DNA from 2 places in the Peribacillus sp. NPDC056705 genome. Region 2 is predicted to be linked to the other one. Evidence: a T-box and tRNA genes for the amino acid it is inferred to sense, from the RefSeq annotation. Region 2 holds a T-box; the other holds one or more tRNA genes.

Region 1 (7,771 bases), on a different contig from region 2:
TTCCATTTACAAGAATCCGTTCGGCAAGCTTCCTATCATTTTCCCTTCGGACTTCCCGTTCCCCTTCTGTTAAAAGGCCTGGTGAAGCGCTCTCCAATATCAGTGTATCAACATACTCAGGATACAAACAGGCAAATCCCAATCCGAGCCTTCCGCCCATCGAGTATCCAAGGATATGGGCTTTCGGGAAATGTAACACATCCAAAATATACTTGATATCCTCAGCCACACGCTCCATCTCATACCTTCGATGATCGGCTGGTGACGCGGACATGCCATGACCGATGATGTCGACCATTATCATGGTATACCTGTCACTCAGTAGCGGAATGAGGAATTTCCATGTATCCCGATTTCCCGTAAATCCATGTAAAAGTACAAGAGGATCTCCATTTCCCGTTATTTCAACGGCATAATTGACATCCTTGCTGACAATATTCATGATATTTCCCTATCTAACACCATTTTTATTTCCTGGGAAACAAAGCTCCACAAATTTCGATGCTTTTGTAAATTGGACTCTCTTTCTGTCGGTACTTCGATGATTTTCAGACCTTGAATTTCGAATGACTCCGTAAATACCTTCTCAAACTCACCCCAGCTTTGCACCTTGTTGTATTTACCGCCATAAAGTTGGGAAGTATGGGAAAAATCAAGCCCATGAGGCGTGCCGAATAGCGTTTCGAAATGTTCCCTCTCACTCGCCTGAGGCAAGAAAGAGAATATGCCGCCGCCATCATTATTAACAAGCAATATCGTGATATTTTGTTTTTGAAGTTTTGCTGCAAGCAAGCCATTCATATCATGGAAAAAGCTTAAATCCCCGATTGCCAGCACTGTATTTTTCGATACCGTACTTACGCCAAGAGCGGTCGAAACGACACCATCGATCCCATTCGCACCTCGATTTGCCATTGTCTTGATTCCTTTTCCATTATTCAAAAAGAAGGTATCTAAATCACGTATGGGCATGCTATTCCCGACAAACAGCGTCGATTCCAATGGCATCATATCAGCAAGCAGGGCGAACAGCTTGCCTTCACTTAACTCCGATTCATCCCTGACGGAGGCCAGGGCATCCTTTGTCGTACCGTTGACGGTCTGCCATAGGCGAAGCCATTCATCATCAGGGGAAGAAATAATTTTATCAGCAATTTTCAAACAAAAATCTTTCTCTTCGCTGTAAATCATATTCGTTGCCAATCCGGCTGGTTCACGCCAGCCTGCTCCGCCATCGACGACCAAAGTGATTGCCTGTTTTTGTTTTTTCATGAATAACAATAAGGGTTTAGAAACAGGCATTGCCCCGAAACGCAAGATCACTTCCGGCCTGAAAGCCGCTTTTGCCGTTTCATCGCGCAGAAATGTATCGTACGCATCAATTATGACGGCTTTGTCGTGACTACCGCTCCTTAACTGCGAAAGGGGATCAGCCAGTATAGGAAAAGCAAGTTTTTCCGCTAATGCGACGATGGCTTCCTTCATCTCGGGATGCGGTAATTCGCCACATACGATGATACCTTGCTTAGCTTGTGACAATGTAGTTGCAACAGCTTCTATTTGTGATGCAGACAGTGACCGTTCTCCACTGTCAATCAACACTGCAGGCGTTATTTTATTTTGCCTGTACTCCTTTGCTTTCTCCAGATCCGGAATCAATGGTTCACGAAGCGGGAAATTCAAATGTACAGGCCCTGCAGGTTCAGCTGCCGCTGTAGCCACCGCCCTTGCACCGACCGTTCTGGCATACCGCATCATCCCATCCGTGCTTTCAGGAAGTGCCATTTCGACAAACCATTTTACATGTCTCCCGTAAAGATGTATCTGATCGATCGCCTGCGGGGCTCCGACATCACGCAATTCATGCGGGCGGTCAGCAGTAAGCACAATAAGCGGCACTCTTGAATAGAAAGCCTCAATGACGGCTGGGTAATAGTTTGCTGCGGCTGTACCGGACGTACAAAGAAGTCCGACAGGTTCTTTTAAGGCCTTAGCCAAACCAAGGGCAAAAAAAGCAGCCGAACGCTCATCCACATTAATATGAATTTTGATATCAGGATGTTCCACTAGCAACAAAGCTATGGGCGTGGATCGTGAACCTGGGCTCACCACCACATGCTTCACCTCATTTTGTGCCAGCTCATCGACGAATGAAGCAGCATACGCTGTCAATGCATCTCGATCATTCATTAAGATTTCCTCCTAAAGCACTTAACATCGGATTGAATTTAATCCCTGTTTCCCGGAATTCACTTTCGGGAGTCGAATCTTCGACTACCCCGCATCCGGCAAAGAGGGATGCCTCATTGTTCTGTATAAGGGCAGAACGAATCCCTACAGCGAATTCCCCGTTTCCATACGTATCCACCCAACCTAAAGGACCCGCATAAAAGCCGCGTTCAAGACCTTCCATTTCCCGGATCCGGACAACGGCCTTTTCTTTTGGAAGTCCGCCCATGGCAGGTGTAGGATGGAGATTCTCGACGAATTCAAAAATCGTGACGCCTTCCTTGGATATACCGCTGACCGGTGTGTACAAATGCTGGATATGACGGTTTTTCATAAGTGTCGGTTCGGCAGGAACCATCACTTTTTCGCATACAGAATCAAAAGCATTGGATATCATCGACACGACATATTGATGCTCTTGTAAATTCTTTTGGTCATGAAGCAATTCTTCACCAAGACAAACATCTTCCTGCTCATCTTTCCCTCGCCCCATCGATCCGGCAAGACAGGTTGAAAAAACTTCATTTCCCTTTTTCTTGATTAAACGTTCAGGGGTGGCACCTACAAAACAGTCACCGCCAGCCTCCAAACTGAAAATATAGCTTAAAGGCTGCTCAGCAATCAATTGTTCAAGCACTTTCCCTGAATCGATGGAACGTTCAAAAGCAAGTCGAAGCTCCCTTGCCAAAACGATCTTGTCGAGATCTGTCGTCTTGATTTCCTGAACAGCCTCTTCGACCGTCCGCTTCCATTCCTCAGGTTCGACTTCCCTCTGCATAACCAGGGAATTCACACCCGATCCATTTCCATCCAAGCTTTCGAAAAGGAAAGCTTCCCGTTCATTTATCATATCTATGAAGAGTTTTTCTGAATCATCAGGCGAACAAAGTAAGTTTGTCGTTAAGTAAGCTTGTTTCCCCACTATTGACAGCATGAAGGCAGGTATATAAAACAGGTTGTCCCCGAACTGATTCCACAGGAGCGTACTGTCCGTTTCATAATCAAAAGAAAAGCCCCCAAACAGTAACGGACCTGTCGCTTCTACATCGGTCACTCCTGTTTTGACAGCAGTATTCTGCAGTTTGATCCAGCTCTTTTCGACTTCTCTATAACGTTCGGCATTCGATGCCGCTTTGAGTTTCTTAACATTGCCTAAACCGGTGATGGTTATATCCTTTGCAGGATCCTCCCAGAAAAAGCGTTCACCCGCGTACCGTTCTCTTCCAGCTTGATAAAATGAAAGGGGGTTGTTGCAATTAACTTTCTTAATATGACTGAATAGAACTTGATCATTCAAGTCCTTCGCCTTTTGTATAGCTGAAGCCAGTCCCTGAAACTGTTCAGTTTCCTCTGAGATAGCCAAAAAAATCCCCCCAAATGTACATTTTAAAAGCTTTTTAACCTATTTAAAGATACACCTCCCTTGAACCTCATGTCAATAAAACGCCCCTTTACCGAACGATTCTTTCCTGCTTTTTTCCTTATTATATGAATCTTAGCGAATGTAGAGAAATATCCTTGATTCTGGAAATGCACCATCCGTGAATTCCAAATATACCCTTGCCCAATTTTCCTGCATTTATTAGGATAACCTTTTGTGCAACATTTCAATATTTGTTATAATTTCGAGAGAACCAATAATGATTTTGAGGAGAGAAATAATGCAAACAGAATACGACGGACTTCCCCTTAAACGGACCTGGAAGATTTGGTGGGAGTTAATTCGTCCACATACACTAACCGCAGCTTTTGTTCCAGTCTTGCTTGGAACTGTTATTGCACTTTTGGAAGATGGAGTGAATTGGTTATTATTCGCTGCCATGATGATTGCAAGCATCCTGATACAAGCTGCAACCAATTTATTCAATGAATACTATGATTTCAAGAGGGGCTTGGATACGGAGGAATCCGTAGGCATCGGCGGCGGGATCGTCCGTCATGGGATGACCCCCAAACTAATCATGAACTTGGCCCTTGGCATGTATGCCATCGCCTTGATAATTGGAATCTATATCTGTGCCGCATCATCTTGGTGGCTTGCTGCAGTAGGACTGGTTTGCATGCTTGTCGGCTATCTTTATACAGGCGGCCCCCTGCCCATTTCATATACACCATTCGGGGAACTTTTTTCTGGATTGTTCATGGGCTTTTTGATAATCCTGATCGCCTTTTTCATTCAAACCGGTGATGTTTCTTCAACAGCCATCTTAATTGCCATTCCAAGTGGAATATTGGTCGGGTTGATCAACTTATCGAATAACCTGCGTGACCATGACGGAGATAAGGCACATGGCCGCAAAACGATGCCAGTAGTAATGGGCCGGAAAAACGCCCTGACATTCATGGCAATCATGTTCGCCTTCTCTTATCTATGGCTAGTTGGGCTAGTCCTTACCGGAAGCGTAACGGCGTGGATCCTCCTTGCCTTCCTAAGCATTCCGAAAGCCCTGGCTGCAATCAAAGGCTTCGTAGGTAAAACGCAGCCGATCACGATGGTGCCAGCAATGAAAGCCACGGCCCAAACGAACACCTTCTTTGGCTTACTAATGGCCATTGGATTATTCATCAGCTATCTTATATAATCTCCTGGGACTGAGCTCATTCGCTCAGTCCTTTTTTCTATCATCCGTTCCTTATTGTTTTCCTATACTCCGATTCGGGTAATAGATAATACAACCATCTTACCAATATAAATGAGATTTAGACTTTAGAAGGAGTGAATCCGATATGGCAACGAAACAACAAACGCAAAAATTCAAAAAAGAACTGCTTCAAGAAAAAAATGAGCTAATTAATAGAATTCAAAATGATGAACAATCCGTTCTGGATAAAAGCCAGACCGAATCCGTAGGGGAATTATCATCCTATGATAATCATCCTGCTGATCTTGGTACCGAATTATTCGAGATGGAACGGAATCAAGCGCTCGATGAGCATGCACAATCCGAAATGGAGAAAATCGATGAAGCTTTGAAAGCCATGGAGGAAGGCTCGTATGGCCATTGTAAAACCTGCAATAGGGAAATCCCCATCGAGAGGCTTGAAGCGATCCCAAGCACCCTCTACTGTGTCGAGCATGCTCCAGAACGGTCGATTTCACAAGACCGGCCTGCGGAAGAGGATATACTAATCCCATCCATGGGTGATCATTTTGAAAATCGTCATGGAATCGAAATGGTGGATAAAGAAGATAGCTTTGGTGAAGTTGCCAAATTCGGTACATCCGAAACACCATCCGATTACACAGGCGATCATGACAATTATAATGATCTATATAAAACCGAGGATGAAACGAACGGGTTTCCTGAAGACTATGAAGGATATGCCGCAAATGATATCGAAGGAAAAAATAGAGTGAACATACCGAACAAAAAGCAAAAGGTATATGAAGATACACTGGAGGAAGAAAATATAGAATCCAATCTTGGAGACATTCCCTATGAACAAAAAGATAGTTATATCAATGAAAAGAAATGAAAAAAAGAAGCATACATGAATGTATGCTTCCCTTTTTGTTATGACCCGTACGGGATTCGAACCCGTGTTACCGCCGTGAAAGGGCGGTGTCTTAACCGCTTGACCAACGGGCCAACTGGCGGAGAAGGAGGGATTTGAACCCTCGCGCCGCTCGCGCGACCTACACCCTTAGCAGGGGCGCCTCTTCAGCCTCTTGAGTACTTCCCCATGGCTCCGCAGGTAGGACTCGAACCTACGACCGTTCGGTTAACAGCCGAATGCTCTACCACTGAGCTACTGCGGAACAATGAATATGGTGGGCCTAAATGGACTCGAACCATCGACCTCACGCTTATCAGGCGTGCGCTCTAACCAGCTGAGCTATAGGCCCATATTTGGAGCGGGTGAAGGGAATCGAACCCTCATCATCAGCTTGGAAGGCTGAGGTTTTACCACTAAACTACACCCGCGAAATGGGGCGACTGATGGGAATCGAACCCACGAATGCCTGAACCACAATCAGGTGCGTTAACCACTTCGCCACAATCGCCGTAATTTTTTAGAATATGGTGGCTCAGGACGGAATCGAACCGCCGACACAAGGATTTTCAGTCCTTTGCTCTACCGACTGAGCTACTGAGCCACATATGTATTGAATTTTAAAAATGGCGGTCCCGACGGGAATCGAACCCGCGATCTCCTGCGTGACAGGCAGGCATGTTAACCGCTACACCACGGGACCTAATAATTGCGGGGACAGGATTTGAACCTGCGACCTTCGGGTTATGAGCCCGACGAGCTACCGGACTGCTCCACCCCGCGACGGTAATAATGAAACGATTTGCATCAAGTTTTCGTGTATAGCGTTTCGTCCGCATCCTTTATGTAAGGGTGTTTCAAAACAACTTGCTGCTTTTTGAAAAATGGAGGAGGTAGAGGGATTCGAACCCCCGCGGGATTTGACTCCCCTGTCGGTTTTCAAGACCGATCCCTTCAGCCGAACTTGGGTATACCTCCATGGCTTTTAAAAAGTGAATATGGTGGACCTTGTAGGACTCGAACCTACGACCGGACGGTTATGAGCCGTCTGCTCTAACCAGCTGAGCTAAAGGTCCTTATATTTATTGGTAGCGGCGGAGGGGATCGAACCCCCGACCTCACGGGTATGAACCGTACGCTCTAGCCAGCTGAGCTACACCGCCAATATAATATAAGTTTCTGATTGAAAAATGGTGGAGCCTAGCGGGATCGAACCGCTGACCTCCTGCGTGCAAGGCAGGCGCTCTCCCAGCTGAGCTAAGGCCCCATTCATTAAAAATCACGTGGTCGGGAAGACAGGATTCGAACCTGCGACCCCTTGGTCCCAAACCAAGTGCTCTACCAAGCTGAGCTACTTCCCGCAATAAAAACATGGTGCGCCCGGCGGGAGTCGAACCTACAACCTTCTGATTCGTAGTCAGATGCTCTATCCAATTGAGCTACGGGCGCATATTATGATGGTGCCGAGGACCGGAATCGAACCGGTACGGTAGTCACCTACCGCAGGATTTTAAGTCCTGTGCGTCTGCCAGTTCCGCCACCCCGGCACATACGAAAAGTGGAGCGGAAGACGGGATTCGAACCCGCGACCCCAACCTTGGCAAGGTTGTATTCTACCACTGAACTACTTCCGCATGAAAGATGCGGGTGAAGGGACTTGAACCCCCACGCCTTGCGGCGCCAGATCCTAAGTCTGGTGCGTCTGCCAATTCCGCCACACCCGCATATAAAATGGTGAGCCATGAAGGATTCGAACCTTCGACCCTCTGATTAAAAGTCAGATGCTCTACCAACTGAGCTAATGGCTCGTGCTTGTACTATTCTAAAATGGTGCCGGCAAGAGGACTTGAACCCCCAACCTACTGATTACAAGTCAGTTGCTCTACCAGTTGAGCTACACCGGCAGGTGTAAAATGGTGGAGGATGACGGGATCGAACCGCCGACCCTCTGCTTGTAAGGCAGATGCTCTCCCAGCTGAGCTAATCCTCCATATGAAACTTGCTTGGCGACGTCCTACTCTCACAGGGGGAAACCCCCAACTACCAT
Region 2 (7,771 bases):
GTTGGAATCGGGCCAGGGTCAATCTGTACGACAAGGGTTGTAGCTGGTGTAGGTGTTCCGCAAATCACGGCAGTTTTCGATTGTGCGACAGAAGCAAGAAAACATGGTAAAACGATCATCGCTGATGGCGGAATTAAATACTCTGGTGATATCGTTAAAGCCCTGGCTGCAGGCGGACATGCAGTAATGCTTGGCAGCATGCTTGCAGGTGTAACTGAAAGCCCAGGCGAAACGGAAATTTTCCAAGGCCGCCGTTTTAAAGTGTATCGGGGTATGGGCTCTGTTGCTGCAATGGAAAAGGGATCTAAAGATCGTTACTTCCAAGAAGATAACAAGAAATTCGTACCGGAAGGCATCGAAGGGCGCCTGCCATATAAAGGACCTCTTTCAGATACCATTTTCCAACTGATTGGCGGCATTCGCTCAGGTATGGGATATTGCGGCACAGCCACATTGGAAGAGTTGAGGGAAAACTCTCAATTTGTCAAAATGACCGGTGCCGGGTTAAGGGAGAGCCATCCTCATGATGTCCAAATTACCAAAGAAGCACCGAACTACTCAATGTAATGAATTTAACATATAATCGTCATTAAAATTTATTATTAAAATAGACAGAGTCTGCGATTACTCTGTCTATTTTTTTTATTTTTTCTGTGATAAACTAGACAAGGTGTCAAGGGAATTACATAAAGTTTCTTCTTTGTTATAGAGATTAGCTTAAAAGTTGGAGGTATTGGAAATTGAAAAAAATCAGCAAGATGACCCTCATTTTTACTTTTGTTTTAGTTCTTGTTATGTCGCAATTTGCCTATCAACCGGGGGAAGCTGTTGCTGAATCTGATAATTTAGGTTTAAAAGCAGAGGCAGCCATCGTCATTGATGGTGAAACAGGACAAATCGTGTATGAAAAAAATGCCGATAAAGTATTAGGGATTGCATCCATGTCTAAAATGATGACCGAGTACATCATAATGGAGTCTATCAAAAATGGGAAAATCAGTTGGGATCAAAAAGTTAAAATAAATAAATACGTACATGACCTTTCAAAAGCACCCAATTTGTCGAATGTTGGGTTAACGGAAGGTGAAGATTATACAGTTAAGGAACTATATCAAGCTATGGCCGTCTATTCCGGAAATGCGGCAACAGTGGCTTTAGCACAGTTGGTTTCCGGAAGTGAAAAGAGCTTCGTTAAGTTAATGAACGAAAAAGCAAAGGAATTAGGCTTGAAACACCATAAATTCGTTAATGCCAGCGGTTTGAACAACTCCGATTTATTAGGACAATATCCTTCCGGTAATGAAGATAGTGAAAATATCATGACAGCAAAAGATACTGCCCTTCTTGCTTATCGTTTAATAAACGATTATCCTGAAGTGTTAAAGATCGCCAGCATTCCTAAATTGAAGTTCCGTGATGGAAAAGAATATCCGAACTTCAACTGGATGTTGCCAGGTCTGATATTTGAATATAAAGGCGTAGATGGACTGAAAACGGGTTCTACCGACTTTGCCGGTTATGGACATACAGGGACGGTTATCCGGGACGGTCAGCGCTATATCACGGTGGTTATGAAGTCCACTAATAAAAACGAACGTTTTGCAGATAGCACTAAGCTTATGAACTATGCTTATGCAACCTTTAAAAAGGAAAAAGTCCTTCCTGCCAATTACCAGGTGAAAGGGAAAGAAACACTTTCAGTAGTAAAAGGTAAGGAAAAAAGCGTTAAGATCCAATCTGAAAAGGCAATCGAGCTACTTGTTGAAAATGGTGAGAAAGATAACTATAAAACAGATTTAGTGATCGATAAAAACAAATTGAATGATGATGGTAAGCTTACTGCACCAATCAAAAAAGGTGAAAAGCTAGGTTACATCACAGTCACTCCTAAAAAAGGAGAAGATTACGGGTACATTAACGGCGATCCGGTTAAGGTGAACGTCGTAGCTGCTGAATCTGTTGAAAAGGCAAACTGGTTTGTATTATCAATGCGAGCAGTTGGCGGATTCTTTGGTGACGTATGGAGCAGTGTAGCTTCTACTGTTAAAGGCTGGTTTTAAGTTTCGTGTATAAAACGGTTGCGTAATGTGTAAAATTATAGTACATTATGGAAAACAATCTGATTATATAAGAAAGCAATGACAGGATATAGTAACAAGTATTTCTTTCTATAGAGAGCCGATGGCTGGTGGAAATCGGTGTGAGAGTTTTGTGAATCCCTCCTGGAGCAGAGTATGGAAAGCCTTTTGGGTCAGTAAATACTTTCGGTTAAAAGCCGTTATCGAGATAAGTGGTAGGCGTTTTTTTCATACGCCTTCAACTAGGGTGGCAACGCGGGTAACTCTCGTCCCTTCTTCAGGGGACGGGAGTTTTTTGCGTTCTTTGATAAATCATCAAACTATTAAGGAGGAACTGAAAATGTTGGATTTGAAATATGTAAGGAATAATTTTGAAGAAGTGAAGCGTGTATTGCAATTTAGAGGAGAAGATTTGACCGATTTAGGTAAATTCGAGGAACTGGATGTAAAGCGTCGGACTTTGATTGCAGATACGGAAAAGCTGAAAAGTGAAAGAAACGAAGTTTCACAGCAAGTGGCCGTATTGAAACGGGAAAAAAAGGACGCAGATCAGTTGATTGCCGAAATGCGTGAAGTTGGTGACCGTATCAAAGGGTTCGATGATGAACTTCGTGAAGTGGAAGCCCAGTTAGAAACATTACTTCTTTCCATTCCGAATATTCCACATGAAAGTGTGCCTGTTGGTGAGACGGAAGACGATAATGTCGAAATCCGTAAATGGGGAGAGTTACCGGAATTCAAGTTTGAACCGAAACCGCACTGGGATGTAGCTGGAGATCTAGGAATCCTGGATTTTGAACGGGCAGCAAAAGTGACCGGAAGCCGATTTGTATTTTATAGGGGTCTTGGTGCTCGATTAGAGCGTGCTTTAATTAGCTTTATGCTGGACCTTCATGTTGAGGAACACGGATATGAAGAAATGCTGCCGCCATATATGGTGAACCGTGCAAGCATGACGGGAACAGGTCAATTGCCAAAATTCGAAGAGGATGCTTTCCGTATCGAAAGTGATGATTACTTCTTGATTCCTACAGCCGAAGTCCCGGTGACAAACTTCCATCGTGATGAAATCATGAGCACGGACGATCTGCCGATAAGCTATGCGGCATACAGCGCTTCATTCCGTTCAGAGGCAGGATCTGCTGGTCGTGATACCCGCGGGTTAATTCGTCAGCACCAATTCAATAAAGTTGAATTAGTGAAGTTCGTGAAGCCGGAAGATTCTTATGCAGAATTGGAAAATCTCACAGGTCATGCCGAAAAGGTCCTTCAATTGCTAGGCCTTCCATACCGAGTGCTGAGCATGTGTACGGGAGATCTTGGATTCACTGCTGCTAAAAAGTATGATATCGAGGTTTGGATCCCGAGTTATGGGACGTACCGAGAAATTTCTTCTTGCAGTAACTTTGAAGCATTCCAGGCTAGACGGGCCAATATCCGCTTCAGACGTGATGTAAAAGGCAAACCTGAACATGTCCATACTCTAAATGGATCAGGTCTGGCAATCGGCCGTACAGTTGCTGCCCTTTTGGAAAATTATCAGCAGGAAGATGGCAGTGTTATCATTCCTGAAGTATTACGTCCATATATGCGCGGTGTGGAAGTCATTAAACCGTAAGTTAAAGGGAATCAGCTTCTGATTAAAGAGGCTGATTCTCCTTTTTATAAAAGTTTGAAATTATTTTAAAAAAACTTTATAGAGGGCTTGACTTTAATTTTAATTCCATGTAATATAATAAATGTTGATACGGAGGTATACCCAAGTCCGGCTGAAGGGATCGGTCTTGAAAACCGACAGGGGAGTCAAATCCCGCGGGGGTTCGAATCCCTCTACCTCCTCCATAACTTATTAATAACCACAGCGCATAAATTGGATATCGATAAATTCCGTTACAGATATGTAACGGAATTTTTGTTTTCTAATATATTAAAAAACCACCGGATAACCGGTGGTTTTTCTGTTTTACACATTTCGCAATAATTTGGTTTGCTCCATATATTCGGCAATCCGTTTTATAAGAGGTTCGATGCTTGCTTCATCCTGCATAAGGTCATATTCATTTATATTTAACCGAAGGACAGGGCAGGCGTTGAATTGATCGATCCATTCTTCGTAACGGCCGTGCATTTCCTGCCAATATTCAATTGGAGTATGCTGTTCCATTGGACGGCCGCGCTCTTGGATCCGGTCGAGGATATCATCCAGCGAACCTTCGAGATAGATAAGTAAATCAGGGTGCGGGAAGTATGGCGTCATTACCATGGCGTTGAAAAGGCTTGTATAAGTTTCGTAGTCCACATCATTCATCGTGCCTTTTTCATAATGCATTTTTGCAAATATCCCGGTGTCTTCATAAATGGAACGGTCTTGAATAAAACCGCCGCCATATTCGAAGATCTTTTTTTGCTCTTTAAAACGTTCAGCGAGGAAATAGATTTGCAGGTGGAAACTCCAACGATTAAAATCATCGTAAAACTTATCCAGATAGGGGTTCGTATCAACCTTTTCAAAGGATGTCCTGAATTGAAGGGCATCGGCTAAAGCATTGGTCATAGTCGATTTTCCTACGCCAACCGTCCCTGCTATCGTAATGACAGCGTTGTTTGGAATATTATATTTCTTTCGTAAGTTCATTTGACTTTACTCCTTTGTGCAGGGCATTCTCTATTTGGCTGATTATCGTTTTCAAATCATCCTTGTTCCCGACAAAATCCAGCTCATCTCCATTGAATGTAAGAACAGGTATGTCAGGGTGCTGTTTCTCAAATGCTTCCATGAACGTTCGATAATCCGCGGATAACTGCTCTAAATAAATGGAGGATATATTTTTTTCGAATTCACGACCTCTTTTGCCGATTCGGGAGATAAGAGTATCAAGACTTGCATTTAAATAAATCACCATATTAGGTTTAGGCATATCACGTGTTAAAATATTGAATATTTCAAGGTACTTATTGTATTGTCCGTTCTTTAACGTTCGTTCAGCAAATATCAAGTTCTTGAATATATGGTAATCAGCCACCACGGCTTGGTCATTAGTAAGATACTTTTTTTCGATATCTTCCAATTGTTTATACCGGTTACATAGAAAAAACATTTCTGTTTGAAAGCTCCACTCATCAATATCTTTATAGAATTTCCCGAGAAATGGATTTTCATCTACAATTTCCTTCAATAATGAAATTTGAAAATGATCTGCAATAATTTTTGCAAGTGATGTTTTTCCCACGCCGATTGGACCTTCGACGGTGATAAATGGGGTGGATTTCATCCAATCTGTCCTCCTTCATGAGGTATCAAGCTGAAATTCCCGGTTATTAGGTTTTTCGCCAAGAGATATTGTATCACAGACTTGGGACTTTAGTGATATTTTTGTCAGGTTGATAAAGAAAGAGAATGAAAGTTTGTTTATTGGAGGTGGCATGAGGTTAGTGCCTTATTCGATTGGTGCTTAAAAGTCTTCACCATCTTTTATGGATGCCTTGAGAACATGGTTCATCATCTTTAACGCGTAATGATTATCTTCCTTTGATGCAGAAGCGATGCAATCCTTCGGAATCCATAATTTATATTCCCGCATATAGGCGTCATTGGCCGTGAATAGCACGCAGATGTTGCCAGCTATGCCGGTAATGATCAGTGTTTCCACGTTTAAACGTTTAAGTAGTGTATGGAGTGCCGTCCCATAAAATGCGGAATGTTTCGGCTTGATGAGAAAGAATTCGTCCTGTTGGGGTTTTATCCTTTCGATTAATGAGGCATTTCCTTCATTTTTACATCTATCAATAATTTTATCGAAGTCAGCCTGCCATAAATCATAATGGTCGTTGATATAAATGATTGGAAAACCTTTTTCTTTCATTTGCTTTTTTAATTTCAAAATCGGATCGACGATAAGTTTCGTATGTTCAAGGAGCATATTCCCGTATTTGAAATCAAAATCATTGATCATATCAATGATCAGCAATGCAAAAGAAGGTGATTCAGGTCGATTCATGGTATATCCTCCTATATTGTGAGAATTTACTTGCAGCACGTAGGCCGCATGCGTTACTATTCATTAGAACAAGTAGTATGACCTTTATTTTTGTCTTATATTTGTCTGTTTACTCCTACTTTATATGAGGGGGTTTTTTTATGAAGGATGATGTTTATTACATGAATTTAGCCTTAAAGGAAGCAGAAAAGGCGCAGATGTTGAAAGAAGTGCCGATTGGCGCTTTAATCGTAATAGATGATCAAGTTATTTCGACAGGGCATAACCTGAGGGAAACGGAACAGAATGCGACGGCACATGCGGAGCTGCTTGCGATCAATGAGGCTTGCAAGGAACTTGGCAGTTGGCGCCTTGAAGATGCGACATTATATGTGACGTTGGAACCTTGTCCCATGTGTGCTGGGGCCATCTTGCAATCTAGGGTGAAAAGGGTTGTTTTTGGAGCGCATGATCCAAAGGCTGGCTGTGCGGGGACATTCATGGATTTACTTCAAGATGAACGCTTTAACCATCAATGTGATGTAACAAGCGGTGTATTAGGCGAAGAGTGCGGCTGGATATTGACTTCTTTTTTTAAAGAGCTTAGGGATAGAAAGAAAACTTTGAAAAGAGAGCAAGCACTCAAGATTGCCGAAGAAAATAAATAAGGAAAAACGAATGTTGAAAAAAAGGTTTGCTTCGTTTGATAAATTTGGAATCAAACTGTTCATGAACAACACTTGCGTTTTTTTTGTTACCTTAGTATAATGAATTATGCGTCGTCATGACGCTGTGAAATTGGTATTACTTTTGCCGTGCTAGACGGGGAGGTAGCGGTGCCCTGTACTCGCAATCCGCTCTAGCGAGGTTGAATCCCTTCTCGAGGTTAGCATTCTGTAGGGCCTGCCTTAAGTAAGTGGTGTTGACGCCCGGGTCCTGCGCAATGGGACTCCATGAACCATGTCAGGTCCGGAAGGAAGCAGCATTAAGTGGAAGTTCTCATGTGCCGCAGGGTTGCCTGGGTCGAGCTAACTGCTTAAGTAACGCTTATGGTTGCTAATCGACAGAAGGTGCACGGCAGTTATTTTACATAAACAAAAAACTCATTCGTATCGGGTGGGTTTTTTTTTATGCCAAGAAGGTAAAGTGCTTGGTACTCTTGAAAAAAATGAGGCAATGATGAAATTTCTTTTTAGGCTTTGAAATTAAGGAAATCAGTAATGTATAATAAACAAGATGGAGAAAAGAAGGAGGGATTTCCGTGGGGTATCAAGCATTATACCGGGTGTGGCGGCCACAACAATTCATTGATGTAGTCGGGCAGGAACATGTAACGAAAACGTTGCAGAATGCCTTGGTCGGGCAGAAGGTTTCGCATGCCTATTTATTTTCCGGTCCACGTGGAACAGGGAAAACAAGTGCTGCCAAAATTCTAGCAAAAGCAGTGAATTGTGAGCATGCCCCGATAAGTGAGCCCTGTAACGAATGTGCTACCTGCCGCGGAATCACCGATGGTTCCATATCAGATGTTATAGAAATTGATGCAGCATCCAATAATGGTGTCGAGGAAATCCGTGACATTCGTGATAAGGTTAAATATGCTCCTAATGCGGTTACATATAAAGTTTATATCATCGATGAGGTACATATGCTTTCACAAGGGGCTTTCAATGCGCTTTTAAAGACATTGGAAGAACCTCCGAAGCACGTGATTTT

Evidence for each region. The T-box of region 2 lies ahead of serS (serine--tRNA ligase). A T-box ahead of a tRNA ligase gene usually reads a tRNA of that ligase, here a tRNA-Ser.
Region 1: it has a tRNA-Ser gene. The T-box ahead of serS (serine--tRNA ligase) is inferred to sense a tRNA for this amino acid. The anticodon was not compared.

What each region holds. Positions count from the first base shown of each region.
Region 1 is NZ_JBHTYI010000019.1:50-7,820, reverse strand. Features, by position in the region: gene menH (2-succinyl-6-hydroxy-2,4-cyclohexadiene-1-carboxylate synthase) at 1-442, opposite strand, end outside; gene menD (2-succinyl-5-enolpyruvyl-6-hydroxy-3-cyclohexene-1-carboxylic-acid synthase) at 439-2,190, opposite strand; gene ACFRAK_RS19250 (isochorismate synthase) at 2,183-3,592, opposite strand; gene ACFRAK_RS19245 (1,4-dihydroxy-2-naphthoate polyprenyltransferase) at 3,891-4,811, shown strand; gene ACFRAK_RS19240 (TraR/DksA C4-type zinc finger protein) at 4,957-5,706, shown strand; tRNA gene ACFRAK_RS19235 (tRNA-Glu) at 5,748-5,819, opposite strand; tRNA gene ACFRAK_RS19230 (tRNA-Ser) at 5,823-5,913, opposite strand; tRNA gene ACFRAK_RS19225 (tRNA-Asn) at 5,915-5,989, opposite strand; tRNA gene ACFRAK_RS19220 (tRNA-Ile) at 6,000-6,076, opposite strand; tRNA gene ACFRAK_RS19215 (tRNA-Gly) at 6,082-6,155, opposite strand; tRNA gene ACFRAK_RS19210 (tRNA-His) at 6,160-6,235, opposite strand; tRNA gene ACFRAK_RS19205 (tRNA-Phe) at 6,253-6,328, opposite strand; tRNA gene ACFRAK_RS19200 (tRNA-Asp) at 6,352-6,427, opposite strand; tRNA gene ACFRAK_RS19195 (tRNA-Met) at 6,434-6,507, opposite strand; tRNA gene ACFRAK_RS19190 (tRNA-Ser) at 6,610-6,702, opposite strand; tRNA gene ACFRAK_RS19185 (tRNA-Ile) at 6,724-6,800, opposite strand; tRNA gene ACFRAK_RS19180 (tRNA-Met) at 6,811-6,887, opposite strand; tRNA gene ACFRAK_RS19175 (tRNA-Ala) at 6,916-6,991, opposite strand; tRNA gene ACFRAK_RS19170 (tRNA-Pro) at 7,009-7,085, opposite strand; tRNA gene ACFRAK_RS19165 (tRNA-Arg) at 7,097-7,173, opposite strand; tRNA gene ACFRAK_RS19160 (tRNA-Leu) at 7,183-7,271, opposite strand; tRNA gene ACFRAK_RS19155 (tRNA-Gly) at 7,284-7,358, opposite strand; tRNA gene ACFRAK_RS19150 (tRNA-Leu) at 7,367-7,448, opposite strand; tRNA gene ACFRAK_RS19145 (tRNA-Lys) at 7,457-7,532, opposite strand; tRNA gene ACFRAK_RS19140 (tRNA-Thr) at 7,553-7,628, opposite strand; tRNA gene ACFRAK_RS19135 (tRNA-Val) at 7,639-7,714, opposite strand; partial or broken rRNA gene rrf (5S ribosomal RNA) at 7,726-7,771, opposite strand, start outside.
Region 2 is NZ_JBHTYI010000054.1:3,184-10,954, reverse strand. Features, by position in the region: gene guaB (IMP dehydrogenase) at 1-567, shown strand, start outside; gene ACFRAK_RS26650 (D-alanyl-D-alanine carboxypeptidase family protein) at 741-2,060, shown strand; T-box leader at 2,130-2,355, shown strand; gene serS (serine--tRNA ligase) at 2,419-3,696, shown strand; tRNA gene ACFRAK_RS26640 (tRNA-Ser) at 3,828-3,920, shown strand; gene ACFRAK_RS26635 (deoxynucleoside kinase) at 4,042-4,713, opposite strand; gene ACFRAK_RS26630 (deoxynucleoside kinase) at 4,691-5,350, opposite strand; gene ACFRAK_RS26625 (cysteine hydrolase family protein) at 5,531-6,076, opposite strand; gene tadA (tRNA adenosine(34) deaminase TadA) at 6,217-6,723, shown strand; RNA gene ffs (signal recognition particle sRNA large type) at 6,869-7,133, shown strand; gene dnaX (DNA polymerase III subunit gamma/tau) at 7,317-7,771, shown strand, end outside.